4 regions of the Nocardia sp. NPDC052254 genome follow, and region 4 is predicted to be linked to each of the others. Evidence: riboswitches for the same ligand, from Rfam matches in the RefSeq annotation. Region 4 holds a riboswitch; each other region holds the start of a gene.
The links. Region 4 has a riboswitch for cobalamin ahead of cobN (cobaltochelatase subunit CobN). Riboswitches for the same ligand answer to the same signal wherever they lie in the genome.
Positions count from the first base shown of each region.

Region 1: linked by a shared signal. The riboswitch ahead of AB0L57_RS19605 (CbtB-domain containing protein) and the one ahead of cobN (cobaltochelatase subunit CobN) in region 4 are both predicted to bind cobalamin.
Region 2: linked by a shared signal. The riboswitch ahead of AB0L57_RS30805 (ABC transporter substrate-binding protein) and the one ahead of cobN (cobaltochelatase subunit CobN) in region 4 are both predicted to bind cobalamin.
Region 3: linked by a shared signal. The riboswitch ahead of metE (5-methyltetrahydropteroyltriglutamate--homocysteine S-methyltransferase) and the one ahead of cobN (cobaltochelatase subunit CobN) in region 4 are both predicted to bind cobalamin.

Region 1 is NZ_JBFAUW010000007.1:169,059-176,942, reverse strand. Features, by position in the region: gene AB0L57_RS19625 (CoA transferase) at 1-46, shown strand, start outside; gene AB0L57_RS19620 (CoA ester lyase) at 98-1,009, shown strand; gene AB0L57_RS19615 (flavin reductase family protein) at 1,027-1,530, shown strand; gene AB0L57_RS19610 (hypothetical protein) at 1,535-2,236, opposite strand; gene AB0L57_RS19605 (CbtB-domain containing protein) at 2,642-2,857, opposite strand; adenosylcobalamin (AdoCbl) riboswitch at 2,866-3,014, opposite strand; gene rsrA (mycothiol system anti-sigma-R factor) at 3,404-3,670, opposite strand; gene AB0L57_RS19595 (sigma-70 family RNA polymerase sigma factor) at 3,715-4,329, opposite strand; gene AB0L57_RS19590 (aminoacyl-tRNA deacylase) at 4,785-5,285, shown strand; gene AB0L57_RS19585 (MarR family transcriptional regulator) at 5,432-5,932, shown strand; gene AB0L57_RS19580 (hypothetical protein) at 6,068-6,394, shown strand; gene AB0L57_RS19575 (SOS response-associated peptidase) at 6,424-7,257, opposite strand; gene AB0L57_RS19570 (aldehyde dehydrogenase family protein) at 7,403-7,884, shown strand, end outside.
Region 2 is NZ_JBFAUW010000021.1:68,882-76,765, forward strand. Features, by position in the region: gene AB0L57_RS30790 (hypothetical protein) at 1-295, shown strand, start outside; gene AB0L57_RS30795 (ATP-binding cassette domain-containing protein) at 330-1,112, opposite strand; gene AB0L57_RS30800 (iron chelate uptake ABC transporter family permease subunit) at 1,109-2,113, opposite strand; gene AB0L57_RS30805 (ABC transporter substrate-binding protein) at 2,143-3,180, opposite strand; cobalamin riboswitch at 3,230-3,356, opposite strand; gene AB0L57_RS30810 (PhzF family phenazine biosynthesis isomerase) at 3,395-4,270, opposite strand; gene AB0L57_RS30815 (MFS transporter) at 4,321-5,781, opposite strand; gene AB0L57_RS30820 (helix-turn-helix transcriptional regulator) at 5,847-6,614, shown strand; gene AB0L57_RS30825 (ferredoxin reductase) at 6,944-7,884, shown strand, end outside.
Region 3 is NZ_JBFAUW010000001.1:842,875-850,758, forward strand. Features, by position in the region: gene AB0L57_RS03930 (MFS transporter) at 1-352, shown strand, start outside; gene AB0L57_RS03935 (alpha/beta hydrolase) at 713-1,576, shown strand; gene AB0L57_RS03940 (methylenetetrahydrofolate reductase) at 1,730-2,731, opposite strand; gene metE (5-methyltetrahydropteroyltriglutamate--homocysteine S-methyltransferase) at 2,800-5,064, opposite strand; cobalamin riboswitch at 5,200-5,433, opposite strand; gene AB0L57_RS03950 (pyruvate carboxylase) at 5,638-7,884, opposite strand, start outside.
Region 4 is NZ_JBFAUW010000008.1:231,864-239,747, reverse strand. Features, by position in the region: gene cobN (cobaltochelatase subunit CobN) at 1-3,252, opposite strand, end outside; cobalamin riboswitch at 3,281-3,405, opposite strand; gene AB0L57_RS21480 (hypothetical protein) at 3,598-3,840, shown strand; gene AB0L57_RS21475 (hypothetical protein) at 3,846-4,166, shown strand; gene cobG (precorrin-3B synthase) at 4,215-5,396, shown strand; gene AB0L57_RS21465 (precorrin-8X methylmutase) at 5,592-6,227, shown strand; gene AB0L57_RS21460 (precorrin-2 C(20)-methyltransferase) at 6,224-7,846, shown strand.

The sequences.
Region 1 (7,884 bases), on a different contig from region 4:
CGACGACACCGAACTGTCCGCCCTGCGCGCGCAAGGCGTGCTCTGACCGCTTGCACCGGTACAGACTGTTTCCATTACAGCACAAAGGATTTCGACCATGACCGACCTGTTGCGCCGCTCGGAGCTGGCACTGCCCGCCGTCAACGACCACATGTTCGACAAGGCGCTGTCGTGCGGCGCGGATCTCGTCTTCCTGGATCTCGAGGACGCCGTTCCCGCCGCGCACAAGATCGAGGGCCGTAGCAAGGCGATTCGTGCGCTGACCGAACTCGACTGGGGCACAACCGTTCCCGCCATCCGGATCAACGGGCTGGACACCCCCTGGTGTCACGACGACATCATCGAGGTCGTCACCAGGGCCGGGAACAAGCTCGAGACCATCGTCGTCCCGAAGGCGCGCACGGCGCGCGACGTCTGGTGGGTGGACATGCTGCTGACCCAGCTGGAGACCAAACTCGGCCTGTCCCGGCGCATCCGGCTGGAGGTCCTGATCGAAGAGGTCGAGGGGCTGGCGAACGCCGAGGCCATCGCCGTCGCGAGCGATCGGGTCGACGCGCTGATCTTCGGTGTCGGCGACTTCTCGCTGTCCCAGGGTGCGCGGGTGGACACCAATTTCGAGCCCCTGGGTGACTATCCGGGCGACTTCTGGCACTACGCGCGGAACAAGGTGCTGGTGGCCGCCCGGATCGCGGGGATCGACGCCCTGGACTCCCCCTATCCCGACTATCGCAACCTCACCGGCTACGAACGTGATGCCGGGCGGTCGGCGCTGCTCGGCTATACCGGAAAGTGGGCGATCCACCCCGATCAGGTGCCCGTCGCCAATCGGATCTACGCGCCCACCGCGGACGACATCGCGCTGGCCGAGCGTAATCTCGCCGCCTACCGCGCGGCCGAGGCGCGGGGACGCGGCGCCGTCGGCGTCGAGGGCGTACTGGTCGACGCCGCACACGTGAAGATGGCGGAGGCGACACTGGCCCGCGCGGCGCTCGTTTCCGCTCGCGGCTGATCCGGCGAGGCACGACCATGCTCGAATTACTCGAGGAACGCACCGACGGACTGGCGCTGCGGCACATGTTCGCGACCTTCCCCGCCGGGGTCGTCGCGGTATGTGCCGACATCGACGACGCGCCCTGCGGTTTCGCGGTCAGCACCATGGTGCCGGTGTCCCTGGACCCGCCGCTGATGCTGTTCTGCGTGCAGCGCACGTCGACGACGTGGCCGCAGTTGTCCACCGCCGAGCGCCTGGGCCTGAGCCTGCTCGGCGCGGACCAGCACGCCGCGGCCCGGGCACTCGCAGGTCCCGGCGGCGAACGCTTCCGGGACCTGCGAGTACATCGCGGCGATCGGGACGCCGTCTTCATCGACAGCGCAACCTGCTGGGTCGAGGGCTCGGTGCACAGCATCGTGGACGCCGGTGACCATCTGGTGGTCATCCTCGGCATCCATCGAACAGCCACTCGCGCGGGCGGGCGGCCGCTGGTCTTCCACGACCACGGCTTCCGCCGGCTGCAGGAACCCGAGGTGTGACGGGCTAGTTCTTCGGCTTGTTCAGTGTGTCGAAGAACTGGATCCCGCTGATCACCGCGACCGGAACCCCCAGGATGATGGTCCCCGCCGCGGCGCCGAGCGCGGCACCGGCGGAGCCGCCCGCGAGGCAGCCGCCCGGTGCACCGGCGAAGAAGATCGGGGGCATCAGCGCGGTGCCGACCAGCGCACCGGCCACACAACCACCGACCAGGCCGATGGCGGTTCCGACGAGCACACCCAGACCGGTCGCGAGACCGATCTGGTTGGCCGCCACACCGAGGGCGTCGTTGAAGTCGGCCTGATCATCGATCGGAGTCAGATCCGGTGTCGTCGAGGCGACCGCCTCGGCCGGATTCGTGCTGGGCGTCAGCACCGCGGTCCGGCCGTCGACCTGCGCCGCGATCGGCCAGTCCCGCTGATCGTGCTTGTAGGTCAGCGGCAGGCCGGCGACGAGATTGCCGTTGTCGTCGAGGATTTCGAATTGGTTGCCGCGCACGTTGAGCCGGCCGCCGTCGGTCCGCAGCACCACCGAGTGGTCGACCACATTGGCCGTGTAGTGGATCCCGGGCAGCACATCGGTGCTCACGGTCGAGCCGGGCCGTTCCTGCGGGGCCGCCGGGGCATCGGCATTCGCGGTACCACCGGCGACGGTCAGTGCCGCGATGGTCAGCGCGGAGCCGAGAACGAGTGAGGTCCTGGTCTTCATGGGATTTCCTTGGTGATCGATCGGAATGGCCTGGTGGACAGCGACTCTCGTGGTCGCCGTGGATACCGTCGGCGGCGATCGCGACGTGCAGGGCATGACTTCTCCAGATGCCGGCACGACGAGGGGACCGTCCCGCTCATGCGGGCGCGGTCATGAGACGAACGACAACGCGAGGTGCTGCGGACCGCCTGTCGAGGCGGTCGGCTCGGCACGGCGACAGCCGCGCGCCGAGCTCACCTCATCGACCACTGTGCGGCGTTGCGGCGGCATCCGAGGATGCCGCGATCACACCGGTCGCGGTGTCGATGACTGAATGTTTTCCGGCACAGACGAATACCGAATATCCCAGGAAGCTCCGGCAAGCTCCGACGGATGGTTCGCCGTCCGGCGGTGAAACCCGCGTGCTCAGTGGCAGGGGAAACCGAGGAAATGACGTGCGTCGTGCACGAATTCGTGGACATGCATATCGCTGCCGAAGATCGACACCGCGCCCTGATCCACACCGATGAAGTAGTACGCCAGCAGCGCGAGGATGGTCGTTCCCGCCAGCCACAACGCCGTGGTCGGGATGGACAGCGACACCGGCCGGATACCGGCCTGAGGTGCATACGACGTGGCCATGAACTTCTCCTCACCTGACGGGGATATCGCGTCCCCGGGCACTACTACCGGCGACGATCAAGGGTCCGACTCGAAGTTCCGACAAACTCCACACGGCGGCGCGACCGTCCCGGAATCTCACCGGGTTCCTCTACTCATCGCTCGTATCACCATAAGAGAACGCGAATGCCGAGGTCAATCCACCGGGGTGGACTCGTTCGAAAACCGCACTTCCGCCGGGCCGTCCGCGGCTCCGGTCACGCCCGCCGCGGCGCGATCCGATCCTTGACGAGCGGTACCTGGCGAGACGGCCGATTGCGGCGTCCGGCCCGGCCGCATGTAACCTTTTCTCCCGGAACTCGCACCTGAGGCGGGTTGATCCCCGTCCAGGGGCCAGAAGGGAGATACCGATGGGTAAGCGTGGGCGTAAGAAGCGCAGCCGCCGCAAGAATGCGGCCAACCACGGCAAGCGGCCGAACTCCTGAGCCGTCGCGCCGTGCGATAAACGCCGAATGCGGCATGTCATCGATGGATGGCATGCCGCATTCGGCTTTCATGAGTGTGTGCTCAGCGCTCCGGTTCGACCCGGGTCTCGGTGATCGTGACCGCCTGCCGGATCTCAAGGGTGAGCCGCTCACGCAGTGATTCGGGAGCCCGGTCACCACCGCATTTGCGGCTGAGCAGCCGCTTGAGCTTCTCCTCCAGGCCGTAGGCCTCGATACATGGAGAGCAATGGTCCATGTGGTGCTGCAGACGCGCCCGGGTGGCATCGTCGCATTCGCCGTCGAGCATGAGCCACACGTCGGTGAGCACCGCCGAACAGTCCAGCTCCATTCCGTCCCCAGCGCCCCGATCGTCGTGCTCGTGCCCACTGTTGCTCACTGGGTTACCTCCTGACGCGCGCCGTTGCCCGGTCGGTTCCGGTCGAACCCCCGCTCGTGTGCGACATCGGCCAGCAGCCCCTTGAGCTGCTTACGTCCGCGATGCAGCCGGGACATGACGGTGCCGATCGGAGTCCCCATGATGTCGGCGATCTCCTTGTAGGGGAAGCCCTCCACGTCGGCGTAGTACACCGCCATGCGGAATTCCTCGGGCAGCGACTGCAGGGCAGCCTTGATGTCGTCGTCGGGCAGGGCCTCGAGCGCCTCCATCTCCGCGGATCGCAGACCGGTGGACGTGTGCTCGGCCGTGGCGGCGAGCTGCCAGTCGGTGATCTCGTCGGTCGGATACTGCGCGGGCTGGCGCTGCTTCTTGCGGTAGGAGTTGATGTAGGTGTTGGTGAGGATTCGATACAGCCAGGCGCGTAGGTTGGTGCCCTCCCGGAACGACCGGAAGCCCTGGTACGCCTTGGCGAAGGTCTCCTGCACCAGATCCTCGGCATCGGCCGGATTACGGGTCATCCGCAGGGCCGCGCCGTAGAGCTGATCCAGCAGCGGAAGTGCGTCGCGCTCGAAGCGCCGGGCGAGTTCGGTGTCGTCGGCAGTGCTGCGCACGGTGGATTCCCCGACCTCTACGGCGGCATCGGACGAGGCGGTCGCCTCGTCTTCCACCGGGTCGTCGGGGATCTCGATGTCTTCCGGCCGGGAACCGCCCGCGCTCTCACCGCGGGGGCGATCGGCCGCCAGTTCGTCGTCGCTCGTCACGGAAGTCCCTTCGGTCGCCGTAGCAGTTGAATCTACCGCGCGCGCGGGATGCCGGCCGAACCCGGTGTCCGGGGTCACGATGTCGATCAGCGAGTACGCGTGCGAGTCGCCGATCGTTACCGGGCGTTCGTCGACGAGGACGGTCACCGGCTTCTCCTTCGAGCTGTCTGGGTCGCGTGCGGTTGTGCTGACAACCGCTCCGTGCTGGCGGAACAGTTCAACATGGCAAGCGCCCGCTGTGTTCCCGGCCGACCCCGCCGACAGGCAGAAATCCCGTTTGCCGGGTGGAAACGGACATCGGTACGGTGGCCGGCATGGCCGCATCCACACCCGCGATCGGAGCGCTGATCCGTGCCCGGGTCCCCCATGTGGTGCATTCGTATCCGCACGATCCGCGCAGCGACAACTACGGCGACGAGGCGGTCGCGGCGTTGTCGGAGCGGGTGGGTGTCAGCGCCGAGCAGATCTTCAAGACGCTCGTCATCGAACTGTCCACCGGAGCCGCGGCCGTGGCGGTGGTACCGGTGCCGCGATCGCTGTCGTTGAAAGCGGCCGCCGCGGCGCTGGGCGCGCCCAGGGCGGCGATGGCCGACAAGGTCAAGGCACAACGCATCACCGGCTATGTCCTGGGCGGAGTGTCACCATTGGGTCAGCGGCGTGCACTACCGACGGTGATCGACGATTCCGCCTCGAATTGGGATCGCGTGCTGTGCAGCGCCGGTCGTCGCGGGCTCGAGATCGAGCTGGCACCGGCCGATCTGATCCGTCTCACCACCGCCGTCACCGCTCCCGTCGCGGGCCCCTGACCCGTCGGTGCCCCCGGCAGCCGGCGCCGGCGCGGTCCGAAACATCGCCACATCACAACCGCTTTGTGTATACAAATAGTTGATTGCCGCAAGTAGTTGGTCGCCGCCGGTGACACGGCGGGGACGCACAGCAGGAGGCCGCGGAGATGGACGGCGAACAGGTGACCGACACGATCGGCCAGCAGCTGATTCGCCTCGGGCGCATCCGAGAGCGAACGAATGCCCAGGTCGCGGCCGCTTCTCATGGCGAGGTCGACACCTCCGCGTATCGCATCATCTTCCGGCTGCTCAGCGATGGGCCGATGCGGTCGGGCACCCTGGCCGAGGCCATGTACTCCGATGCCTCCACCATCAGCAGGCAGGTGGCCGGGCTGGTCAAACGGGGCCTGCTCCGTCGCGAGGCCGACCCCGACGACGGCCGCGCCAGTGTGCTGATCGTCACCGAAGCCGGCCGGGAGATGGCCGTGCACCTGCGCGCCCTGCGCAACGAGATGATCGGGCGCATCCTGACCGACTGGAACGACGCCGACCGCGAGCAGTTCGCGATCCTGTTCCATCGCTTCGTCGACGATTACGAGGCCGCGCGCCCGGCGATGCTGGCCACGGATGTACATCCGGAGGCAGTGGCACCCGAGAAGGACGGATAGCGACACTCCGGCCGGACACGCAGAACCACGGGTGCGATTCACAGGAATCACACGAACCACACCGCCGGCTGTGCGTTACTTGTCGGGCAGTTCGTTCTACCCCCGATTCGTTTCGAACCGAGGATGTGATGCGAAATGACCCACCGTCCGCGCGTGCGCAGCCTGATCGTCGCGGCCACCGGCGCCGCACTTCTCCCGCTGGGAGCCGGTCTGCTCACCACCGCACCGGCGAATGCGGCACCCCGCCCAGCGGTTCCCGCCCGCAATCCGAACTTTCCGCTGGGTGGTGGCGAAGCCGAGCAGCCGGGCAAGCCGGAGAAGGAGCCGCGGACAGAGAAGGATCCACGGGCCGAAAGGGCCGAGAAGTTGGGCGGAGCCACCGCCACCGACATCATCAACATGAGCGCGCACCTGCTGAAATGCGGGCTCAACATCGCGGCACCGACCGTGAAATGCGACTAGCCACACCGCAGCGCGCCGGGGGCCGGGGTTCAGATCAGGCTGATCTGCCCGGCCTCCTCGCCACTCGCGCCGGGCGCCGGGTCCAGCAACCGCGGCCCGTTGTTGCGCACCGAATTCACCAGAGGTGCGACCGGTCGCGCGACGATCGACGAAACCAGCTGCGCCCCTGGGGTTTCCAATAGATCGGCCGGTGCCGGATGGTCGGGATCGAGCCACGCGTCCCACTGCGCGCGCGGCATCATCAGCGGCATCCGATCGTGAATGCGCGTGAGGTCACCGACCGCGTCGGTGGTCAGGATCGTGCAGGACAGCAGTGGTGCCATGTCCCGGTGCTCCGGATCCCGCCAGACCGACCACAACCCGGCCATGTACAACCGGTGCCCGTCGGCATCGGACATGTAGTACGGCTGCTTGACCGCCTTGCCCGACCCCGTGGGGTGCGGTTCGGCGAGCCACTCGTACCACCCGTCCATCGGCACCAGACAGCGCCGCTTCTTGACCGCGTCCCGGAACGAGGGCGCGGTTGCGGCCCGATCGGCGCGGGCGTTGAACAGGGGCTTCCCCTTGGCCGGAACCCCCGGCTCACCGGCTTTGGCCCACACCGGCACCAACCCCCATCGCATGCGGCGGATGCGCAGCGCGGGATCGTCGTCGGGATGATCGTGATCGTGGCGGCGAACCACGGTGAGTACCCGGTTCGTCGGTGCGACGTTGTAATTCGCACCAGGCGCACCCGCGCCGGATTCGCCGGCCCGCGCAGCCGTGCCGTTCCCCGGGGCGATGCTGTCGCCGGTCTCGTCCAGAGCGTCGAGTTCGACCGCCAACCTCGCCGGATTCGCCGTGGTCGCATATCTGCCGCACATGTCTCCATGCTGCCATCGCGCACCGACGACGACCGTAAGCTCGGAGGTATCCGCGCGACGAGAACAGACAACTGAAGGCGGTTGACATCACATCTTGGGTGTGAGAACTTCTTGCCACAACTCTCTCAATAGGGGTCGCCGAATCATGTCCACCACCGAATCCACCGCTGAGTCCACCGCCGCCGCGGCGACGGCATCCGCATCTGCCCCGGCCACCGAGCTCACCTCGGTGAATCCGGCCACCGGCGAGGTCCTCGCCACTCACCCCATCGCCGACGAAGCGGCGGTTCGCGCGGCCGTCGCCAAGGCCCGCGCGGCCGCGCCCGTCTGGAGCGGACTCGGCTTCGCCGCCCGCAAGCGCGCACTGCTGCGCTGGTCCAGTCGCCTGGTCGCGCGCGCCGACGAATTCTGCGATCTGATCCACGCCGAGAACGGCAAGCCGCGCGACGACGCGTATCTGGAAATGATGCTGGCCCTCGAGCACATCGCCTGGGCAGCCAAGCACGCCGAGAAACTGCTCAAGCCCAAGAAGGTCTCCCCCGGCGCGCTGATGTCGAACTTCGCCGCCTCCATCGAGCAGCGCCCGCTCGGCGTGATCGGGGTGATCGGGCCGTGGAACTACCCGGT
Region 2 (7,884 bases), on a different contig from region 4:
GCTCGTCGCTCCCGCATTGGACGCACACACCGGCGGTGCGCCCGACGTGCGCGATCCCGTCCCCGTCGACCACTGGGTCCTGTTCGGCAGCGATGAGACCCCGCCGGAATGGGGCCGGGCAGTGGATTATCCGGACGAGATGTCCCGGGGCTTGCGTTCCTATCTGCCGGACAATGTGATCGGGCGGTACTACGGCGACGGGCAGACGCTGCCCAACGGCGATTTCGCCATCGACCGCGGGGACATGTTGCGCGAGGATCCGGAGGAATGGATTCGCCGGGTCTCAGTCGGCTGAAGCGGGTTCGACCGTGCCCGAACGCTGTCCGGCGTCACACACCCTGATCAGGCAGATCGGGACGGAACGACACCACGGGATATCCCCGATCGGGGTCGGTGCCGATCTGGGCGCGCACCTGATACACCCGGCTGACCATGTCGGTGGTGATCACCTCGGCGGGCGCGCCGAAGCCGACGATGCGGCCACGGTCCAGGATCAGTACCCGGTCGCAGAACATCGCGGCCAGGTTGAGGTCGTGCAGCGCGATGTAGCAGGTCACCGGGAGCGCGGTCACCAGGGTGAGGAGATCGAGCTGATGGCGGATGTCGAGGTGGTTCGTCGGTTCGTCCAGCAGTAGCTCACGCGGTTGCTGGGCCAGCGCCCGCGCGATATGCGTGCGCTGGCGTTCGCCACCGGACAGCGTGTGCCAGCGGTTCTGTGCCTTGTCGGCCATCGCGGTGTGCGCCAACGCCTTTCGTACCGCCTCGGCATCACTGCCGGCATCGCCGCCGAACACCCCGCGATGGGGGATACGCCCGAGTGACACCACGTCTTCGACGGTGATGTCGATCTCGGTGTCGGCGTGCTGTTCGACGACCGCGACCCGGCGCGCGATCCGGTTGCGGCGCCAGCCGCTGATATCGGCGCCGTCGAGGAGTACCCGCCCGCCGTCGGGGCGGCCGATACCGCTGAGCAGGCGCAGCAGCGAGGATTTGCCCGAACCGTTCGGCCCGAGCACGCCGATGGTCTCGCCGACGGCGGGCTCGATGGTGACATCGTCGAGTACCAGGTTCCCGCCCCGCGTCCAACGCAGATGCTCCGCGCGCAATGTCATGCCATCGCTCGATTCCGTAGCAGCAGTGCGATGAACGCCGGAACGCCGATCAGCGCGGTCGCGACCCCGACGGGAACTTCGGTGGGCGCGAAGACGGTTCGCGCGGCCACATCGACCCAGACCGTGAAGATCGCGCCGGCCAGCACGGTCACCGGCAGCAATCGGCGGTGCCGCGGCCCGACGACCAGGCGTGCCGCGTGCGGCAGCACCAATCCGACGAATCCGATCGCACCGGCCGCGCTCACCAGGGCGGCGGTGATCAACGCGGTGACCGCGAGCAACAGCGCCCGCGTCGTCCGCACCGGAATACCCAATGCCGCCGCCGCGGACTCACCGAAGGTGAACGCGTCCAGCGCCGGGGCGCAGCTCAGGCAGATCACGAGTCCGGCACCCGTGATCGCCCCGCACACGGCGACGTCGTTCCAGTCCGCACCGGACAGCGAACCGAGCAGCCAGAACAACACGCCCCGGGTCTGTTCGGCATCGGCGCTGGACACCACGATGAACGAGGTGAGCGCCGAGAACAGCTGCGTCGCCGCGACACCGGCCAGAATGATGCGGGCCGTCCCGCCACCGACGGCGGCGGCGAGGATCAGCACCAGCGCGAACGCGGCGATCGCCCCGCCGAACGCGCCGGCGGTCAGCGAAATCGCCCCGCCGCCGAGACCGAGTACCGCCACCGCTACCGCGCCGGTCGACGCGCCGGAGGAGATGCCGAGTACGAACGGATCGGCCAGCGGATTGCGCAGCACCGACTGCATGATCGCACCACACAGCGCCAGCCCGGCGCCGCAGATCGCCGCGAGCAGCGTGCGGGGCAGTCGCAGCTCCCATACGATGCCCTCTTTGATCCGGCTGACGTGCGCCGCGTCGAATCCGAGGTGTTCGCCCACGACCGAATAGACCTCGCTCACCGACAGATCGGCCGGGCCGATGGTCAGCGTGATCGCGATCGAGACCACCAGCACCGCGAGCCCGGTCGCCAGCAGGACCGCGACCACCGGCACCCTGCGCCGGGCGATGGTCGCGGTCAGCGGACCGGTCCCCACTGCGCCAGCGCCGCCGCCACCTTCTCCACCCCGTCCACGGTGCGCAGCGATGGATTCAGATCGGCGCCGTTGACCACGACGAACCGTTTCTCCCGCACGGCAGCCATCCGCTGGGTGACCGGATGTGACTGCAGGAAGGCGATTTTGCTGTCGAGGCCGTCACCGTCGATCGTGCGCCGGCTCAGGTCGGCGAGCACCAGGGCGTCCGGATCACGGTCGGCGACGCTTTCCCAGCCGACCTGTGGCCATTCGTCGGTGGTGTCGGCGAAGACGTTGCTCGTACCGGTCGCGTCCGCGATGATTCCGGAGGAACCACAGCATCCGGCCATATACGGCGTGCGGATGTCGGAGAACCAGAATGCGAGGCGCACACCCGAGTTCTTCGTGGCCGCGGTGGCCGCGTCGAGGCGGCGCTGCAAGGACGCGATCAGCGTCTCGCCGCGATCGCTCACATCGAAGATCGCGGCCAGCTGACGGATTTCGGTGTAGACCGAGTCGATGCGCAGCGGTTCGGTGCGGCCGCCGTCGGCGTTCACACTCGAGGTCCGGCCTTCGCAGTCGGTCGGTGACAGATAGTTCGGCACCCCGAGCTGATCGAACCGGTCGCGGTCGGCCACGCCGCCGGTGCCCAGAGTGCCGCCGAAGGACGCGGCGACGAAATCGGGCTCGGCGCCGAGCACGGCCTCGAGCGACGGCTGATTCTCGGCCAGTCGCGGCACCTTCGCATTGGCGTCGGCCAGATCCGCGCGCACCGGGTCGGTCCAGGTGGCGGTGCCGGCCATCCGATCGGCCAGGCCCAGTGACAGCAGAATCTCCGTCGATCCCTGATTGAGCGAAACCGCCCGCCGCGGCGGCGCCTCGACGGTGACCGCCCGCCCGCAATTCTGGATCGTCAGGGGGAAACCGGCCCGGGACTCGGCGGGTGGGCCGGCGGTGTCGCCGCGGCCGGCGCACCCGGCGAGGCTCACCGTGACAAGCAGCGCGAACAGGGCACCGAGGTGCCGGATCACCGAACGCATGAGGCGTGAACTCCTTGATCAGGGCCCGGCCGCGGAGCCGTGAAAAGCGGTACCACGATCACCGAGTAGCCGGGCTCCGGCCCGAATCGAGCCGTTACCGTTGCGCGTCAGCCCCGGATTCACACCGGTGTTCCCTCGACGATCGCTGCCCAGATGCTACCGGTGGGATAAATGGACTTTTCGGACGGATGGCGTGCTGGCCACCGTCGCCGGATCAGCGCAGAGGTGGGTCGAGCCGGACTGCGGTGCCCGACACCCGGATCCGCTCCTGGCCCGGATCGAGCGTGACTTCCAGCAGTGAGGGCCGCCCCATGTCGTGGCCCTGGTGGAGGGTCAACCGGGCGTCGGGCGGGACCAGACCGAGCCGGCGGGCATATGCGCCGAAGGCGGCAGCGGCGGCGCCCGTGGCGGCGTCTTCGACGACGCCGCCGACAGGGAATGGGTCGCGGACGTGGAAGACCGTCGCGGATTGACGCCAGACCAGCTGCACCGTGGTCAGATCGAGCCGGCGCATCAGGGCGAGCAGGCGGTCGAAGTCGTAGTCCAGGTCGGCCAGTCGCTGTCGTGTGGCCGCCGCCAGCACGAGGTGGCGCACCCCCGCGTAGGCGATCTTCGGGGGCAGCGCGGCATCCAACTCCCGCTTCGCCCAGCCGAGTGCCGCCAGGGCTTCCGCGACATCCGCCGGGTCCGCCTCGTACACCCGCGGCGGCACGCTGGTGAGCGTGGCCTTCGGTATTCCGGCTTCCTCGTGGACGGTGACCGGCACCCGGCCCGCCCGGGTGTGCAGGTCGAAGTTCCCGGCGCCGAGCTTTTCGCCGAGCGCGATGGCGGCGGCCACGGTGGCGTGGCCGCAGAAGTCCACTTCCGCCTCGGGGCTGAAGAACCGGAGGGTGCAGGACCGGAGGTCGTCCGGGTCGGGACCCGGGGTGAGAAAGGCGGATTCCGAGTAACCGAGTGCGGCGGCGATGCCGAGCATCGTGGTGTCGTCGAGTCCGGCGGCGTCGAGTACGACGCCGGCGGGGTTGCCGCCGTGGGGGCTGGTCGCGAAGGCGGTGTAATGCAGGACGTTGTCGGTGATCGGGCTGTTCATGAGTGAGATCCCTTGTCGGAGAGTCAGATTGGGGAAATGTGGGCGAGCGGTCACCGGCGGCCGGGCGTGCCCCACCGTTGCCGCGAGGCGGACAGGGCGAGCAGGGTGCCGATGGCGAAGGCCGCTGCGGCAAGGGCCGCCGAGAGCCGTAGACCGGGGATGAAGTCGCCGGCGGCGGCGAGTGTGCCGAACAGCGCGACGCCGACGGTGCTCCCGACCTGGCGGGAGACGTTGAAGACGGCGGCCGCGATGCCCGCCCCCGACGCCGGAGCCGCGTCGATGATCGCCGCGGTGGCGGCCAGGGCGGTCGTGGTCTGGCCGAGACCCGTGGCGATCAGGGCGAACAACAGCGCCCAGTAGGGAGTGTGCGGTCCGGCGACCAGCCAGCCGAGGAAGCCGGCGGTGCCCAGCGCCAGACCCGCGGCCATCGGGACGTACGGGCCGGTGCGGGCGACGATCCGGCTGAACAGCGGGGCGGCGATCAACCCCATGCACACCGATGGCAGCAGGGCGAAGCCGGTGGCCAGGGCGCCCAGACCGCGCTCCTGCTGGAAGTACAGAGTGCTCAGGAAGAGCATGCCGTAATAGCCGAGACTGATCAGCAGCCCGATCACGGCGGTGCCGGTGAATGCTCGGGAGCCGAACAGCGACGGGGGGAGCAGCGGCGCACGGCCGTCCGCCCGCTGCTCCAGGGCGCGCTCGACCAGGGCGAAGGCGATCAGCGCGGCGGCGCCGAGGCCGAAGGCGGCCAGGACCGGCGCGGCCGTCCAGCCGCGTGTGCTCGCCTCGTTGAGGCCGAAGGCCGAGGCGACGAGCCCGACGACGCCGAGTATCTGCCCCAGCGGGTCCATCCGGCGAGCTCCTGCCGTGCGGGAGCGGGCGCGCAGGTGACGCCGGGTGAGGAAAATGGCGAGGGCGCCGACGGGCAGATTCAGCCAGAACACGAAGCGCCAGTCGAACGCGGAGACCAGAATTCCGCCGACGACCGGACCGGCGCCGAACGCGACGGAGGCGACCGCGCCCCAGAGGGCGACCGCCCGGGCCCGCACCGTGCGATCGGGGTAGGTGGCCTGCAGAAGTGCGAGTGACGCGGGTACGAGTAGCGCGGCGCCCACACCCTGCGCGAGCCGCCCCGCCACCAGCAGGCCGACGGAGGTGGCGAGGCCGCAGACCACCGACGCGGTGGTGAAGACCCCGAGGCCGGTGAGAAAGATCCGGCGGTGCCCGAACCGATCGGCGAGGCCGCCGCCGAGCAGGAGCAGCGCCGCGAAGACGGTGCTGTAGCCGTCGACGATCCACTGCAGGGCGGCGGCTCGGGCGCCGAGAGAAAGGCGGATATCCGGGAGGGCGACATTGACCACCGTCACGTCGAGCATCACCAGGAAGTAGCCGAGGCTGAGCGCGACCAGCGGGGCCACTGCGAGTCGTGGGTGATCCGTGCCGGAAGGTGTGGCCGGCCGGAGTCTTTCGGCGGCGCGCCCGGGTCGGGCGGCGAGGTCCGTGGGGGTCATGGAAAAAATCATCGACCCCGGACACTTCGTCAGCCATCAAAGTGTCGCCGTTCTACGCTGTGGTCATGCCGGATCCGCACCCGCTCAAGCATCAGACCGACATCGCCCGCGCCGCCGCGCTGATCGCCGATCCTTCGCGGGCCGTCATGCTCAAATGCCTGGCCGACGGCCGCGCCCTGCCCGCGAGTGCGCTGGCGGCCGAGGCCGGGGTCAGCGCGGCGACGGCGAGCGTGCACCTGGCCAAGCTGGTGGCGGGCGGGTTCGTCACGGTCGCGCGGCAGGGGCGGCATCGCTACTACCGGCTCGCGGGTCCCGACATCGGCGGGGCCCTCGAGGCGCTGGCCATCGTAGCGCCGGCATTGCCCATCACCTCCCTGAAGGAAAGCAACCGCACCAACGCTCTGTACCGCTCCCGCACCTGCTACGACCACCTGGCCGGACAGCTCGGCGTCGCCCTGCTCCAGGCGTTGCTCGACCGTGGTGTGCTCACCGGGCACGACGGCATCCACCGCCCTGGTGAAGCGGTGCGCGACCGCCCGTCGTCCTACGGTCACGATTTTCGCTACGAACTCACCGACTCCGGCCGCGGGCAGCTGCGCGAACTCGGCATCGACACCGATCGCTTGCCGCCGCGCCGGCCCGCGATCCGCTACTGCGTCGACTGGAGCGAGCACCGCCACCACCTGGCCGGCGGTCTCGGTGCGGCTCTGACCGCCCGGCTGTTCGACCTGGAGTGGGTGCGCTGGGGCGTCGGCCCGCGCCTGGTTCACCTGACCGAGCAGGGGGCCGCGGGCCTCGAGCGGTCACTCGGGCTGGTGCTCGTCGAGGCGTGAACAACCCGCCGCCACAAGGACTCTCGTCTCGGCTCGGGAACGGTCGGCTGGTCGGTGTGATCGCTGGGCCCCACCGCGGTGGATGTGCCTCCGACGTGGAGTGCCGCACGCCGTTCGGAGAATTCTGTGAACAGATGTGCACTGAATTGTGTCGATTGCCGTCCAGTGGGTATATGCGGAACCGAGGGTGTCATCCATCTGGGTGTTGGCGTCGCAGTAGCTGGGAAGGCGGTCTGAAGACGATGGCGATCCGAGGCGGGGCGGTCGATGCTCCGCGAGGTGGAACTGCAATGTCAGTGTACGGTCGTGCGCAGAAGTGAGGGACTGCGATGGATCTGTTGAAGTGGAGTAAGCGTCCCGCTGCCGGTGTCAATGCGAGAAAGCCTCAGGTCAATGTCGTGCGAGGGCTGGTGGCGCGCGCCACCACACCGCTGCTTCCGGATGACTATCTCCGCTTGATCAACCCGCTGTGGACCGCTCGCGAACTCCGGGGGAAGGTCGTCGACGTCGTCAAGGAGACCGCCGACTCGGCCACCGTGACGATTCGTCCCGGGTGGGGTTTTCCGGCGACGTACGAACCGGGGCAGTACGTCGGTATCGGGTTGCGGATCGGGGGCCGGTGGCACTGGCGCTCCTACTCGCTCACCTCGATCGGGTCCTCGTCGGACACGACCATCTCGATCACGGTCAAGGCCAATCCGGACGGTTTCCTGTCGACCCACCTGGTCGACGGCGTCCAGCCCGACACCATCATCCGGCTGGCGGCGCCGAAGGGCGATTTCCATCTGCCGGAGCCGGTGCCGGGCAGGATCCTGTTCGTCACCGCGGGCAGTGGGATCACGCCGGTCATCGCGATGTTGCGGGCGCTGGAGGCGCGCGGTGACGCACCCGACATCTGCCATGTGCACGCCGCGCCGACTCGCGACGACGTCATCTTCGTCGATGAGATGCAAGCCCGCGCAGCCGACGCCGATCACTACGACCTGACCATCCAATTCACCCGTGAGATGGGACATTTCGACGTCGCGCGCCTGGACGAGTGGGTGCCCGACTGGCGCGAACGCGAATGCTGGGCCTGTGGGCCGCCCAGCCTGCTCGACGCGATGGAATCCCACTACGAGGCGGGTGGCCTGCGCGAGCGCCTGCACACCGAGCGGTTCACCATTTCGCGCACCGACCACGGGGCCGAGGGCGGAAAGGTCCGTTTCGCCGTCTCGGGCAGGGAGGCCGAGATCGACGGTGCGACAACACTTCTGGAAGCCGGCGAAGA
Region 3 (7,884 bases), on a different contig from region 4:
CCTGGCCACCGTCAGCGTGCCGGTCGCGATGTACATGAACTCACCGCTGCTCACCATCGTGGTCATCAGCCTGACCGCGACCGGCATCTTCTCCGCCCTGCCGATCTTCTGGTACCTGCCGACGACCTTCCTCACCGGAGCGGGTGCGGCCGCCGGAATCGCGCTGGTGAACACGATCGGGGCCTCCGCCGGACTGCTGGCCCCGTACATGACCGGCTGGCTGCTCGACGCGACCGGCTCGTCGAAGGCCGGCCTGTGGGTGGTCGGAGGATTCATGGCGATGGCCGTGGTACTTCTGCACGTTCTGCGCACCCGGCTCACCGCGGCCGACGAGCAGCCGGCCACCCGCTGACTCCGGGAGCGATGCCTTCTCGACCGCCGGTGCACATCGGTGGTCGAGACGGCGTCCGGAACGGCGCCGGAGCCTGTCGGGCGTTCCGAACGTCACGATGCGGAATATGCTGTTCGACAACACTTTTGATGACTCATATCGCTGACCATGGCGGCAGTGAACACATCTCGATTCGGTGACTGTCGAGTGAAGTGGGACGAGGGGCAGTCGACCGACTTCAACGCGGCGGACCGAAGGACCACGGCAACGGCCGCGTTCGCGGGTGCGCGGGGAAATGCCCTCCAGGAAGCGCACACCGATGACTTTCCGGTGATCCTCTCGTCGACAGTTCTGGGCGGACCGATTGAGAGGAGCCCAGCTATGACGGAACCGGTTCGATCGGATGCGACCTGCGCGCGGGCGAACGGTGTGGATCTCGGCATCGAGAGCTTCGGTCGCGAGGACGATCCGCTGGTCCTGCTGGTCGGCGGAACAACGATGTTGTCCTGGCCCGATGCGCTGTGTGAACGACTCGCGGCGGGCGGGCGGCGCGTGGTCCGCTACGACCTGCGCGATTGCGGTGCATCGACGACCGTCGACCCGGAGAATCCGGCCTACGACCTGCGGGATCTGGTCACCGACGCGGCCGCGCTGGTCGAGGCGCTCGGTGCCGGTAGCGCCCAGCTCGGTGGAGTCGGCGTCGGCGGGATGGTGGCTCAGGTCGCGGCGCTGGACCACCCGGACGTGTTCTCCGCATTGACCCTCGTCGGCACTCGGCCGGTGGCGCCCGGGCCGGTCGACGAGGACCTGCCGGACCACGATTTCGCGGTCATGGATGCGCTGTTCTCCCACCCGATGCCGGAGTGGACCGACCGGGAAGCCGTCGCGGCGTTCGCCGCCGCGGGGGCCGAACCGATGGGCAACGATCCCGAACAGGCGCGGGCGACGGCGGCCCGTATCTGGGATCGGACGCTGTCGAGCGCCCCCGCGGCACATCAGGCGAACCAGCTCGGGATGGTGTTCTCCCGGATCGATTGCGCCCCGCGCTGGCGGGAGCGGCTCGGCGAACTCGACCTGCCCACGCTCGTGGTGCACGGTCGCGCGGACCCGTTCTTCCCGGTCGGCAACGGCGAGGTCCTCGCCACCGAAATCTCCCGAGCGCGACTGCTCGTCCTCGACGACATGGGAACCGCGCTACGTCCCGCCGCCGCCGACCGGGTCGCCGCGGCCATGCTCGCCCTGTGAATCATTGGAACGCCGGAACTGCCGTCTTCGGCGGCACCTCGACCGTGACATCCGCGCCCTGCCCGATGCCGGTCGCCTCCTGATCGAGAGGCGACCGGCGTCCGGTCCCGATCACCGTGGCTCCGGCCGTGCGGCCGGACATGTGCCGTGCCGTCAGGCGCTCAATGGGGCGGCGCGCACGCCGTAGCCCAGATTCGTCAGCACCTCTGTCGTGGCCTTCGCGAAGTTGAGGGTGACGAAGTGCAGGCACGGCGCACCCTCGTCGATCAGCCGCTGTGCCATCTCGGTGGCGATGTCGATGCCGACCGCGCGCACCGCGGCCCGATTCTCCTCCGGTCCGTCACCGGCCGCCCGGCGCAGACGTTCGTGGACCGTCGCCGGCAGCTCGCGGCCGGACAATTCGACCGCCCGCCGGACGGTGCGCAACGACGTGATCGGCATCAGCTCGGGAATGATCGGCTTCGCCCCCTCGACCGGGTCGTGTTCGAGCACGCGATCACGCAGGCGCAGATAATGTTCCACGTCGAAGAACATCTGGGTGATCGAATAGTCCGCTCCGGCACGTAATTTGGCCGCCAGGTGCGCAGTGTCGGTGGCCAGATCCGGGGACCGGTGATGGCCCTGCGGAAACGACGCCACTCCCACGTTGAAATCGCCGAGATCGCGCACGATCCGCACGAGCTCGTCGGCGTACTGCACCCCCGCGGGGTGCCTGCGCCATTCACCGAGGGGATCCCCCGGCGGGTCGCCCCGCAGGACGAGCATGTTGCGTATCCCGCAGTCGGCGTAAGCACCCACCAGCGCCCGCAGTTCGGCGATGCTGTGGCCGACCGCCGTCAGATGCGCCACCGGCAGCAAGGTGGTCTGCTGGGCCAGATCCCCGGTCAGGCGCGCGGTGCGATCCTTGGTCGACCCGCCCGCGCCGTAGGTCATCGACACGAATGCCGGATGCATGCGTTCGAACTGACGCACCGCGCGCCACAGCCGCGCCTCACCGGCGGCGTCGCGGGGCGGATTGAACTCCACGGAGAACGGCACCCGCATCGCGGCGGAATGAGCGTGCAGGCTTTGAACCACCGACCTGGCGCCGGACACCGGAGTGGGCCGGACAGCGGGACCGGGCGCGGAATGTTCCGGCATCGGATTGGAGTACATGTTCACCTCGGGACTAGGAATGACGGCCGGGGGTGCCGGGCCCGCCATCGCGGTCCCGGCACCGTTCGTCAGCGCAGTGCGGCAGCCGCTGCCACCAGGTTGCGCAGCGACTCGGCGACCTCCTCGGTGCCGCGGGTCTTGAGACCACAGTCCGGATTCACCCAGAGCCGTTCGGCCGGAACGGCCTTCAACGCCAGCTCCAGCGAGCTCCGGACCTCCTCCGGACCGGGCACCCGGGGCGAGTGGATGTCGTAGACGCCCGGTCCCACACCCAGGTCGAAGCCCGCGGCATTCAGGTCGTCGAGCACCTCCATATGCGAGCGTGCCGCCTCGATCGAGGTGACATCGGCGTCCAATCCCGCGATGGCGCCGATGATCTCGCCGAATTCCGAATAGCACAGGTGAGTGTGGATCTGCGTCTCGTCGGCGACACCGGCTGTCGACAGCCGGAACGCGCCGACCGCCCACTCGAGATACGCGGCCTGATCGGCGCGACGCAGCGGCAACAATTCCCGCAGCGCGGGCTCGTCCACCTGGATGACGCCGATCCCGGCCGCCTCCAGATCCACCGTCTCGTCCCGGATGGCCAGCGCGATCTGACGCGCGGTGTCGGCCAGCGGCTGATCGTCACGGATGTAGGACCATGCCAGGATCGTCACCGGACCGGTCAGCATCCCCTTGACCGGCTTGCTGGTCAGGGACTGCGCGTACGTGCTCCACTCGACCGTCATGGCCGCCGGTCGCGTGACGTCGCCGAACAGGATCGGCGGGCGCACACAGCGAGTGCCGTAGGACTGCACCCAGCCGTTCGCGGTCGCGGCGAATCCACCCAGCTGCTCGGCGAAGTACTGGACCATGTCGTTGCGTTCCGGCTCACCGTGCACCAGCACGTCCAAGCCGATCTCCTCTTGCAGCGCAATGACTTCGGCGATCTCGGCGCGCATGCGGCTGTCGTACTCGGCGCGGTCGATCCGGCCGCGGGTGAGCTCGGCGCGGGCGATCCGGATGCGGCCGGTCTGCGGAAACGACCCGATCGTGGTGGTGGGCAGCAGCGGCAACTTCAGTCGTCGCTGTTGAAGCACCCGCCGCTCGTCGGCCGAGGTTCGCTGTGCCGCATCGGAGTCCAGGGCGGCCGAGCGATCGCGCACCGACTCGATGCGCAGGCGCGGATCGGCGCGGCGGTCCGCGACGGCGGTGCGCGCGATCTCCAACTGCTCGGCGACCGTGTCCGCACCGTCGTACAGGGCGGAGGCCAGCAGCCGGACCTCGGCGATCTTCTCCGTGCCGAAGGCGAGCCAACTGCGCAGACGCGGCTCCAGTCCGGTTTCGGGCTCGAGGCTGTAGGGCGAATGCAACAGCGAGCAGGAGCTCGACACCGCCACCGTGGCCCCGGCAGCGCGCAGTTCCCGCAGCCTGGGCAGCGCCGCGTCCGGGTCGATGCGCCAGACGTTGTAACCGTTCACGATGCCCGCGACGACCACTGTGTCACGCAGCTCCCCCGCGGCTGCCACGTCGGCGTCGCCACCGGCGACCAGGTCGACAGCGATGCCCTCGACACCGGAGTCGGCGAGCACGGGCAGCGCCGCGCCCAGGCGGCCGAAGTAGGAGGCCACCAGAATCGATGGCCGCGCGGCCGACTCGGCCAACCGCTTGTAAGCGGTGTGCACCACTGCCAGCTCGGCCTCGGTGAGATCGGTGACCAGCGACGGTTCGTCGAGCTGCACCCATCGCGCACCGGCCTCGGCGAACAGGGCGAGCAGCTGTTCGTAGAGCGGAAGCAGATCGGGCAGCCGCTCGAGCAGTTCGCTGCCGTCCACGGACTTGGCCAGTTTCAAGAAGGTGATCGGACCGACAACCACCGGCCGGGCCGGAACCCCCAGTGCGAGCGCCTCTTTCAACTCCGCGAGGGGCTTGTCGGGATGCAGCGAGAACTCGGTCGCGGCCGAGATCTCCGGTACGAGGTAGTGGTAGTTGGTATCGAACCACTTGGTCATCTCGAGCGGTGCGACGTCCGCGGTGCCACGCGCGGCCGCGAAATAGCGATCGAGCTCATCGGCGACGCCCTGCACTCGTTCGGGCAGCGCGCCCAGCAGCACGGCGGTGTCGAGCACGTGGTCGTAGTACGAGAACGTTCCCACCGGAATGGAATCCAGGCCGGCGTCGCGGACCGCGGTGAGCTGATCGACACGCAGCTCCTGGGCCACTTCGTGCAATTGCGCGGCCTCGATGCGGCCTGCCCAGTACGACTCGATCGCGCGCTTCAGTTCGCGATTCGGGCCGATCCGCGGCAGACCCAGCACAGTGGCGGTGAACGTGTTTTCAGGGTTCGACATCGATGAGCTCCATGGTCAGCAGCCGATGACCGCCGCCCATCCGGAGCACACGCTGAGGGAGCCCAAGAAGCATCATCCCGTGCCCGGGTCCACTCGGCGTAGCGCCCGATCCACGAGGCGACGACCGCCGGATACGGCGTATCCGGCACAACGGGCAGGTCTTCGGACTCGTGGGCGCCACCCGAGAGGGGCGACCCCGGCTGTTCGTGCCGGGGCTGGACCTACCGGCCGTCGCTTCCCAGGCATCAGTACGTGTGCCCAGTGCGAATGACGGCTGTCGTTCCCACTCACCGCTGCGGGACAGTCCCGGAGTTCCACCGAGTTCCCTCTCACCCGGTGTCCGCGCGAACGCGAGACCGGGCTTCGACGCCGTCGGATGGATCAGGGGCTCCTCGACTCCACCTCCGGCGAACCAGCTGCGGAAGCAAATATAGCGAATCGGACTGTCGTCCCGATAGGCGGCAGGCACATCTCATCAGGTGGACACCCGCGAACCCACGGATTCGGATGCGGATCCCCCTGGCAGCGTGGTGCTCGCAGACCCGGCGGCGCGGGCCGGCGAGCACCACGGGGTCAGGACAGGGTCATCAGGAGATCCCCGCCATCGACCTGCTGGATGGAACCGATGGCGATGCGGTCGACGACACCGGCGCGCTGAGCGGTGATCGCGGCCTCCATCTTCATCGCCTCGATGGTCGCCACGGTATCGCCCGCTTCGACCCGGTCACCCACCGCGGCCGCCACGGTCACCACGCCCGAGAACGGGGCGGCGATGTGCCCGGTGTTGCCGAGGTCGGCCTTCTCCGCCAGCGGGATCTGGTCCGCGATCGACCGGTCCCGGACCGCGACCTGCCGCAGCTGGCCATTGAGCAGGCACAGAACCGTACGGATGCCTTTCTCGTCCGGTTCGGAGATGGCTTCGAGGCGGATCAGCAAGACCACGCCCGGCTCGAGCTGTACCCGATGCTCCTCGTCGTGGCGCAGACCGTAGAAGAACTGATTCGCCGACAGGGCCGAGATGTCGCCGTATTTCTCACGGTGGGTGCGGAATTCGGCGGCCGGTCCGGGAAACAGCAGCCGGTTGAGCGCGGCTCGCCGCTCGGTGGACGAGCTGTTCAATTCTCGCTCGTCGTCGGCGGTGAGCGCGACCTCCGGCCGGGCCGGGCCACGTCCGGTCAGGGCCCGCGTCCGGAAGGGCTCCGGCCACCCGCCGGCCGGAGTACCCAATTCGCCACGCAGGAAGCCCACCACGGAATCGGGAACATCGAAACGTGCCGGGTCCTCGGCGAATTCGTCGACCTCCACGCCCTTGCCGACGAGCGCGAGCGCGAGATCACCGACGACCTTGGACGATGGTGTCACCTTGACCAGGCGGCCCAGCAGCCGATCCGCGGCGGCGTAGTTCGCCTCCACATCCTCGAACCGGTCGCCCAGTCCCAACGCGATGGCCTGCTGGCGCAGATTCGACAGCTGACCACCCGGAATCTCGTGGTGGTAGACCCGGCCGGTCGGAGAGGTCAGGCCCGACGCGGCAACATCGAACGGGGCGTAGACCTTGCGCAGCGCCTCCCAGTACGGCTCGAGGTCGCAGACATTCTGCAGGTTCAGCCCGGTGTCGTGCGGCGAATGTGCCGCGGCGGCAACGATCGCCGAGAGTGCGGGCTGGCTCGTCGTGCCCGCCATGGGAGCACTCGCGCCGTCCACCGCGTCGGCGCCGGCCTGCCACGCGGCCAGGTAGGTGGCCAGCTGTCCGCCGGGTGTGTCGTGGGTGTGCACGTGCACCGGGAGGTCGAACTCGCGGCGCAGCGCGCTCACCAGGGTGTGCGCGGCGGGAGGTCGCAACAGCCCGGCCATGTCCTTGATCGCGAGTACATGGGCCCCGGCCTCGACGATCTGTTCGGCGAGCTTCAGGTAGTAGTCGAGGGTGTAGAGATCCTCGCCCGGGTCCGACAGATCGCCGGTATAGGACACCGCGACTTCCGCCAGCGTCGTTCCGGTCTCGCGTACGGCGTCGATGGCCGGGCGCATCTGGTCGACGTTGTTGAGCGCGTCGAAGATCCGGAAGATGTCGATGCCGGTGGCCGCGGCCTCGGAAACGAAGGCGCGCGTGACCTTTTCGGGGTAGGGCGTGTAGCCGACGGTGTTGCGCCCGCGCAGCAGCATCTGCAGGTTGATGTTGGGGATCGCCTCCCGCAGCGCCGCCAGTCGTTCCCACGGATCCTCGTAGAGGAACCGCAGCGCCACATCGTAGGTCGCGCCGCCCCAGCATTCGACGGACAACAGCTCGGGGGTCATCCGTGCCACATGCCCGGCGACCGTGAGCAGACCGCTGGTGCGCACCCGCGTCGCCAGCAGCGACTGATGCGCGTCGCGGAAGGTGGTCTCGGTGACCGCGAGTTCCTTGCGCTCGCGCAGCCAGCGCGCGAATCCCTCCGGCCCGCGTTCCCGCAGCAGTTGACGGGTTCCCGGCGGCGGCGGGGCCGACAGGTCGATATCGGGCAGCTTGTCGTGCGGATACACCGCCGTCGGGCGCGCGCCGTGCGGTGTGTTGACGGTGACGTCGGCGAGGTAGTCGAGGATCTTGGAGGCCCGGTCGGCGGAGGCGTGCCGGGTGAGCAGTTCGGGGCGTTCGTCGATGAAAGAGGTCGTGATCCGGCCGGACCGGAAGGCGGGATCGTCCAGAACCGCCTGCAGGAAGGGAATATTGGTCGCCAGGCCCCGGATGCGGAACTCGGTGACCGCGCGCCGGGCACGGGCGATGGCGGCCGGGAAGTCACGGCCGCGGCACGTGAGTTTCACCAGCATGGAGTCGAAGTAGGC
Region 4 (7,884 bases):
CGGGCGGGTGCTGTCGCCGATGTAGGCCTCCGGGTTCCTGCCGGTCAGCGCCCGGACCGCGGCGACCATGCCGCCGTGGTACTGGAAGTAGTCGTCGGAATCGGCGATGTCGTGCTCGCGGGTGTCGGTGTTCTTGGCCGCGACGGCGATGCGGCGGTATGCGGCGCGCATATCGTCGGCCGCGGGGGCGCCGTCGAGATCCCGGCCGTAGGCGTAGCCACCCCAGGTGGTGTAGACCTGCGCGAGGTCGTCGTCGGTGCGCCAGCTCTTGGAATCGATCAATTGCAGCAGGCCGGCGCCGTAGGTGCCGGGCTTGGAACCGAAGATCCGGGTGGTCGCGCGCCGGTGGTCACCGTGCTCGCCGAGATCCGCATCGGTGTGCGCGCGAACGTAATTCGACTCCGCCGGCTCGTCCAGACCCGCCACCAACCGCACCGCGTCGTCGAGTAGCGCCAGGACGTGCGGGAAGGCGTCGCGGAAGAAGCCGGAGATCCGGACCGTGACGTCGATGCGCGGCCGGCCCAGCTCCGCCTGCTCGATCACTTCGAGCCGGGTCACCCGACGGCTCGCCTCGTCCCACACCGGCCGCACCCCGAGCAGGGCGAAAACCTCGGCGATATCGTCACCGGCGGTCCGCATGGCGGAGGTGCCCCACACCGACAGGCCCACCGAACGCGGGTATTCGCCGTGATCGGCCAGATAGCGCTCGAGCAGCGAATCCGCCATGGCCTGACCGGTTTCCCAGGCCAGCCGCGACGGCACCGCCTTCGGATCCACCGAATAGAAGTTGCGGCCGGTGGGCAGGACATTGATCAGCCCGCGCAGCGGTGAACCGCTCGGACCGGCCGGAATGAAGCCGCCGTCGAGAGCGTGCAGGATGCGGCCGATCTCGACGCCGGTCTGCCGCAGCCGGGGCACGACTTCGGTGGCGGCGAAACGCAGGACCTCGACCAGTGTTTGCGGGTTCGCGACCTCCGGTTCGTGCCGGGCCACGAGTTCGTCGGCGACCCGCGCGGACCAGTCCGCGGCCTGCAACTCACCGAGCAGGCGACGGGCCCGCTGTTCGACGGCGTCGACCCGTTCGCGAACCTCCGCACCGGACTCGTCGAGTCCCAGGGCCTCGCGGAGGCCGGGCACCGCGAACTCACCGCCCCAGAGCTGACGCGCGCGCAACATGGCCAGCACCAGGTCCAGTTCGCCCTCACCGACCGGCGCCTGCCCCAGGATGTGCAGGCCGTCGCGGATCTGGACGTCCTTGATCTCGCACAGCCAGCCGTCGACGTGCAGCAGCATGTCGTCGAAGGATTCCTCGTCGGGCCGTTCGTCCAGGCCCAGATCGTGGTCCATCTTCGCGGCCCGCATGAGGGTCCAGATCTGCTGGCGGATGGCCGGCAGTTTGGCCGGGTCCAGCGTCGAGATGTTGGCGTGCTCATCGAGCAGTTGCTCCAGGCGCGCGATATCGCCGTAGGTCTCCGCGCGGGCCATCGGCGGGATCAGATGATCGACCAGGGTGGCGTGGGCGCGGCGCTTGGCCTGCGTACCCTCGCCGGGATCGTTGACCAGGAACGGGTAGATCAGCGGCAGATCGCCGAGCGCGGCATCGGTCCCGCATGCCGCCGACATGCCGAGGGTCTTACCGGGCAGCCACTCCAGATTGCCGTGCTTGCCCAGATGCACCATGGCGTCGGCACCGAAGCCACCGCCCTCGGCCGGCGCCGACAGCCATCGATAGACCGCCAGATAGTGGTGGCTCGGCGGCAGATCCGGATCGTGGTAGATCGCGACCGGGTTCTCGCCGAATCCGCGCGGCGGCTGTACCAGCAGCACGATATTGCCGAAACGCAGTGCGGCGATGACGATCTCGCCGTCGGGATCGACGGAGCGATCGACGAACAACTCACCCGGCGGCGGTCCCCACGCCTCGATCACCGCGGTGCGCAACTGCTCGGGAAGGGTCGCGAACCAGGACGCGTACTGCCGGGCGCCGATCCGGATCGGATTACCTTCCAGCTGTTCGGCACTGAGCCAGTCCTGATCCTGGCCGCCGGCCGCGATCAGCGCGTGGATGAGTGCGTCGCCATCGCGTTCGAGCAGCCCCGGCACCTGACCCGGATCGCCGAGATCGTAACCGGCCGAACTCATCTCGGTGAGCAATCGGATCGCGCTCGCGGGCGTGTCCAGGCCCACGGCATTGCCGATGCGGGCATGTTTGGTCGGGTAGGCGGACAGCATCAGGGCGATCCGGCGCCGTCCGGCGGGCAGATACCGCAGGCGCGCATGGCGGACCGCGATTCCCGCGACCCGCGCCGCGCGCTCCGGATCGGGGACGTAGGCGGACAATCCGTCGGCGTCGAACTCCTTGAACGAGAACGGCACCGTGATGATGCGCCCGTCGAATTCCGGCACCGCGACCTGGGTGGCCACATCCAGCGGCGACAGGCCGTCGTCGTTGTCCTCCCACTGGGCGCGCCCGCTGGTCAGGCACAACCCCTGCAGGATCGGCACATCCAGATCCGCCAGCGCGCCGATATCCCAGGCCTCGTCGTCACCGCCCGCCGAGGCGGTGGCGGGTTTCGTGCCACCGGCCGCCAGCACCGTCACCACCAGGGCGTCGGCCCCACGCAGGGTGTCCATCAGTTCCGGCTCGGCATTGCGCAGCGACGCGCAGTACAGCGGCAGCGGCCGGGCACCCGCCTGTTCCAGCGCCGTGCACAGCGCCTCCACATAGGCGGTGTTCCCGGCCAGATGCTGTGCCCGGTAGTACAGGACGGCCACCGTCGGGACGCGACCCGGAATCCGAGAGTCGTTACCGGTCAACGCCTCTGGCGTCCGCTCGAGCTCACCCCAGGACGGCAGCTGCACCGGCGGCTCGAAGCCGTGACCGGTCAGCAGCACCGTGTCGGACAGGAAGTTGTGCAACTGACGCAGATTGTCCGCGCCACCGGCGGCAAGGTAGTTGTGCGCGTCCGCGGCGACGCCGCCGGGAACGGTGGAGCACTCCATCAACTCGGCATCGGGTGCCATCTCGCCACCGAGTGCGACCAGGGCGATACCACTGGCCCGCAGCGCGTCCAGGCCCTCCTCCCAGGCCCGGCGCCCGCCCAGGATCCGCACCACGATCAGATCGACCCCGGTCAGCAGTTCAGGCAGGTCCTCGACCAGCAGCCGGGCCGGATTGCCCAGCCGGTAGCCGGCGCCGCTGGCCCGCGCGGACAGCAGATCGGTGTCGGAGGTGGACAGCAGCAGGATCACAGTTCTCCTCGGGTGACGCGCCCATCGCGGATTCGGCTGCCCGCCCGGAGGGTCTGACTGTCACAGTGGCGCGACCGCACCGGAATTCCACCGGATTCCTCGTAGAGCGAGCAACCCGGATGCTATCGCGCCGCCGCACCCGGCCCGCTCCGAGCCCTGCTCCGCCCGCACGGTGGCAGATCTCGATGTGGTTTCCGTTGGGACGCAATGCGGTCCACAACGACGCCGATCGCCATATCCGAGACCATGACCCCGGCGTACGCTGTGTGTATGCCAAACTCACCGGGATGGGCCAGGCGGAATCGCTTCGCCGCCTGGTCGGGAATTGTATGCATGATGATTGCTGTGGCATTGCTGGCAATGGCTCTTGCCGCTGCGGCCGGTGGGCGTGGCGGGCTGCTGCTCGTCGCCGCCGGTGCCTGTGCCGTCGTGGCGATCTTCGGATTGCTGGTATTCGAGTCCACCGTGCGCCGTGATCGCGCCGACCGGCATGTGACTCCGCACCTGCTCGACAACACCTACGCCGACGAACGGCTGTGGAAGTTGGTCATGCGCGCACGCGGTGGAAGCGGGCCGGAAGGTCGGTGATCGGAATGTCCGATACACCGAGTTGGGTCCGGCGTAATCGCCGCGTGGCCTGGACCAGCTACTTCTGCGTTCTGATCGGATTCGCGACCCTGGCGATGGGCCTCACCGCCGCCGGTACTGGACACCGGGGCTGGGCGTTGACGGCGGGGATCATCTGCGCGGTGGCGTTCATCGGCGGCATCAGCCTGTTCGGCGCGACAGCCCATCACGACCGGGTCACCCACCACGCCATCCCGAATCTGCTGTCGGATTCCTGGCCCGGCCCCGCCTTCGACTCCAGCGGTCTGCCCCGCGATCCCCGGCCGATGCTGCGACGCGGTCACTGACCGGCGCCCCCTTCCGGCGCCGCGCGAGCCTCGTAGGCTGGAACGATCATGACGCGATCCGCCCCCGACTCCTGCCCCGGCGTGCTCCGCTTGCACCAGGCCGCGGACGGCCCGCTGGCCCGGATCCGGCTGCCCGGCGGCGTGCTGACGCCCGATCAATTGCGGGCGCTGGCGAGCGCGGCGGCCGATCTCGGCGACGGCACCATCGAGCTGACCTCACGCGGCAATGTGCAATTGCGCCAGATGCACGACGCGGCCGCGCTGGCACAGCGGCTCGGCACCGCCGGTCTGCTGCCCTCACCCACACACGAGCGCGTCCGCAACATCGTCGCCTCGCCACTGTCGGGCCGGATCGGCGGCATCGCCGATGTGCGCCCGCTGGCGGCCGAGCTCGACACGGGGCTACGGGCCGCGGCCGAACTCGCCGAACTGCCCGGTCGGGTCCTGTTCACCCTCGACGACGGGCGCGGGGACGTCAGCGGATTCGGCGGCGACATCGGCATCCACGCCACCGGCCCCGGCGAATACGCGCTCGTGCTGGCCGGAGCTGATTCCGGCGCGCGGATCCCCGCCGGACGGGCGGTGTCGACGATCCTCGCGGCGGCGCACAGCTTCCAGCGGCTGCGCGGTGCGCGGTGGCGGCTGCGCGAGATCGCCGACGGGCCCGCGCGGATTCTCGATGACCTACCCCTGCGCCCGGCGGCCGCACCGGTGGAATTCACTGCCCGACAAGACATTCCGATCGGCTGGCTACCGCAGCCCGGCGATCGGATCGCATTGGGCGCGGCCGTCCCGCTCGGCGCCCTGCCGGCCCGGACCGCCGAATTCCTCGCGGCGGTGGAACATCCGATCGTCATCACCCCCTGGCGTAGTCTGCTGCTCGCGGATCTCGACGAATGGACCGCCGAACAGGTGGTACGGGTACTGGCGCCGATGGGCTTGATCTTCGACGCGGCCTCACCGTGGCTGCTGATGTCCGCCTGTGCCGGGCGGCCCGGATGCGCGAAGTCACTCACCGATGTGCGCGCCGATGCCGCCGCGGCCGTCGCGTCCGGACGGGTCGTCCCCGGCGGCGCGCCCGCACCCGACGGCACCGGAATCGACGCCGATCATGTGGTCGCGGCCGGACGTCAGCACTGGTCGGGGTGTGATCGCCGCTGCGGACGCCCGCCCGGCGCGGTCACCGATGTGGTCGCCGAACCCGGCGGTTACCGGATCACCGGCCCCTGAGCGGCCCACCGGCGAGGGCCGCGTTCCCACCGCGGCACCCGATGGCGGCGTCCACGCGACCCTTCATGATTACGCACGCTGCCGCCTGCGGGCCACATTCCCACCGCGGCACCCGATAGCGGCGTCCACGCGGGCCCTCCGTGGTTACGCACGCTGCCGCCTGCGGGCCACATTCCCACCGCTAGGGTGAACCCCATGTCCGACGTGCGTACCAGCTACCTCACCGACGGGGCCGAGATCTATCGGCGGTCGTTCGCGACCATTCGGGCCGAAGCCGATCTGGCCCGGTTTCCGGCGGACGTCGCGCAGGTCGTGGTGCGCATGATCCACGCCTGCGGGCAGGTCGACCTCACCACCGACATCTCGCACACCCCCGATGTGGTGACGGCCGCGCGCACCGCCCTGCGCGCCGGCGCGCCGATCCTGTGCGATGCCACGATGGTCGCCTCCGGAGTCACCCGCAAGCGTCTGCCCGCCGACAACGACGTGCTGTGCCTGCTGTCCGATCCGCGCGTTCCCGAACTGGCACAGCGGCTGGGCAACACCAGATCGGCCGCGGCACTGGAACTGTGGCGCACACGGCTCGGCGGCGCGGTGGTGGCGATCGGGAATGCGCCCACCGCCCTGTTCCACCTGCTCGACATGCTCGACGCGGGCGCGCCCCGCCCCGCGGCGATCCTCGGGATTCCGGTGGGCTTCATCGGCGCCGCCGAATCCAAGCGGGCCCTCGCCGAATACGGCGGCGTCGAATACCTCACCGTGCACGGCCGCCGCGGCGGCAGCGCGATCACCGCGGCCGCCCTCAATGCGATCGCGAGCGAACAGGAATGAGCGAAACTCAGCGCCCCGGAACGGAATCCGCGCACGACGCGGCAGCTGTCGCTCCCGGGAAATTGTGGGGTGTGGGGCTCGGGCCCGGCGACCCGGAACTGGTGACGGTGAAGGCCGCTCGCATCATCGCGGCCGCCGATGTCATCGCCTTCCACAGCGCCCGCCACGGCCGCAGCATCTCGCGGTCCATCGCGGCGCCGTACCTGCATGACGGCCAGCTCGAGGAACATCTGGTGTATCCGGTCACCACCGAGACCACCGATCATCCGGGTGGCTATCAGGGCGCCATCGACGAGTTCTACGAACAGGCCGCCGAGGTGCTCGCGGCCCATCTCGCCGCGGGCCGCACAGTGGCCCTGCTCGCGGCGGGCGACCCGCTGTTCTACAGCTCCTACATGCACATGCACCGACGGCTCGCCGATCGCTTCCCTGCCGAGATCGTTCCCGGTATCACCTCGGTGAGCGCGGCGTCGGCGGCACTGGGCACCCCGCTGGTGGAGGGCGAGCAGGTACTGACCGTGCTGCCCGGGACCATGCCGCCCGATCAGCTCGCGGCCCGGCTCGCCGATTGCGACGCCGCGGCGATCATGAAACTGGGCCGCACCTATCCCGGTGTGCGGCAAGCGCTCTCGGACTCGGGCAGACTGTCCGGCGCGTACTACGTCGAACGTGCCAGCACCGGACGGCAGCGGATCCTGCCCGCCGCCGAGGTCTCCGACGCCGACGTCCCCTACTTCGCCATCACCGTGGTCCCCGGTCCCACCCCGACCACCGAGATACCGTTCACCGACGGCCCCGCCACCGCCCAGGACGGGCGCGATGCCGACACCGCGGAGATCGGTGAGGTGGTCGTGGTCGGCCTGGGTCCCGGATCACCCCAGTGGACCACTCCGGAGGTCACCCGCGCGCTGGCGGCGGCCACCGATATCGTCGGCTACACCACCTACGTCGACCGCGTTCCGGTGCGGCCGGGGCAGCGCCGGCACCTCAGCGACAACCGCGTCGAATCCGAACGTGCCGCGATGGCCTTGGATCTCGCGAAATCCGGGGCCCGCGTGGTGGTGGTGTCCTCGGGCGATCCGGGAGTCTTCGCGATGGCCGCGGCGGTCGTCGAAGAATCCGCCGACCCGCAATGGCGCGATGTGCCCGTGCGAGTGCTGCCCGGGGTGACCGCCGCGAGTGCGGTCGCCTCCCGGATCGGCGCACCGCTCGGACACGATTTCGCGATGATCTCCCTGTCCGATCGCCTGAAGCCGTGGGAGACGGTGGCACAACGCATTTCGGCCGTCGCCGCCGCCGATATGGCGATCGCGATCTACAACCCGGCCTCCAGCCGGCGCCGCCACCAGGTCGCCGCCATGCGTGAACTGGTCCTCGAACATCGCGACCCCGACACCCCCGTGGTGCTCGGCCGAGATGTCGGTGGCCCGGCCGAGTCGGTCCGGGTCACCACCCTCGCTGAACTGGACCCCGGCGACGTCGACATGCGCACCCTGCTCATCATCGGCGCCTCCACGACCGCGGTCGTCGACACCCCGCACGGCACCAGGGTTTTCACCTCCCGTCGCTACGGCACGCCCGCGAACCCCGATATACGGACCGCGACCGCCGAGCGGTGATCACCACCCTGCCGCCGAGTCGCGTCGCGGCTCCGATC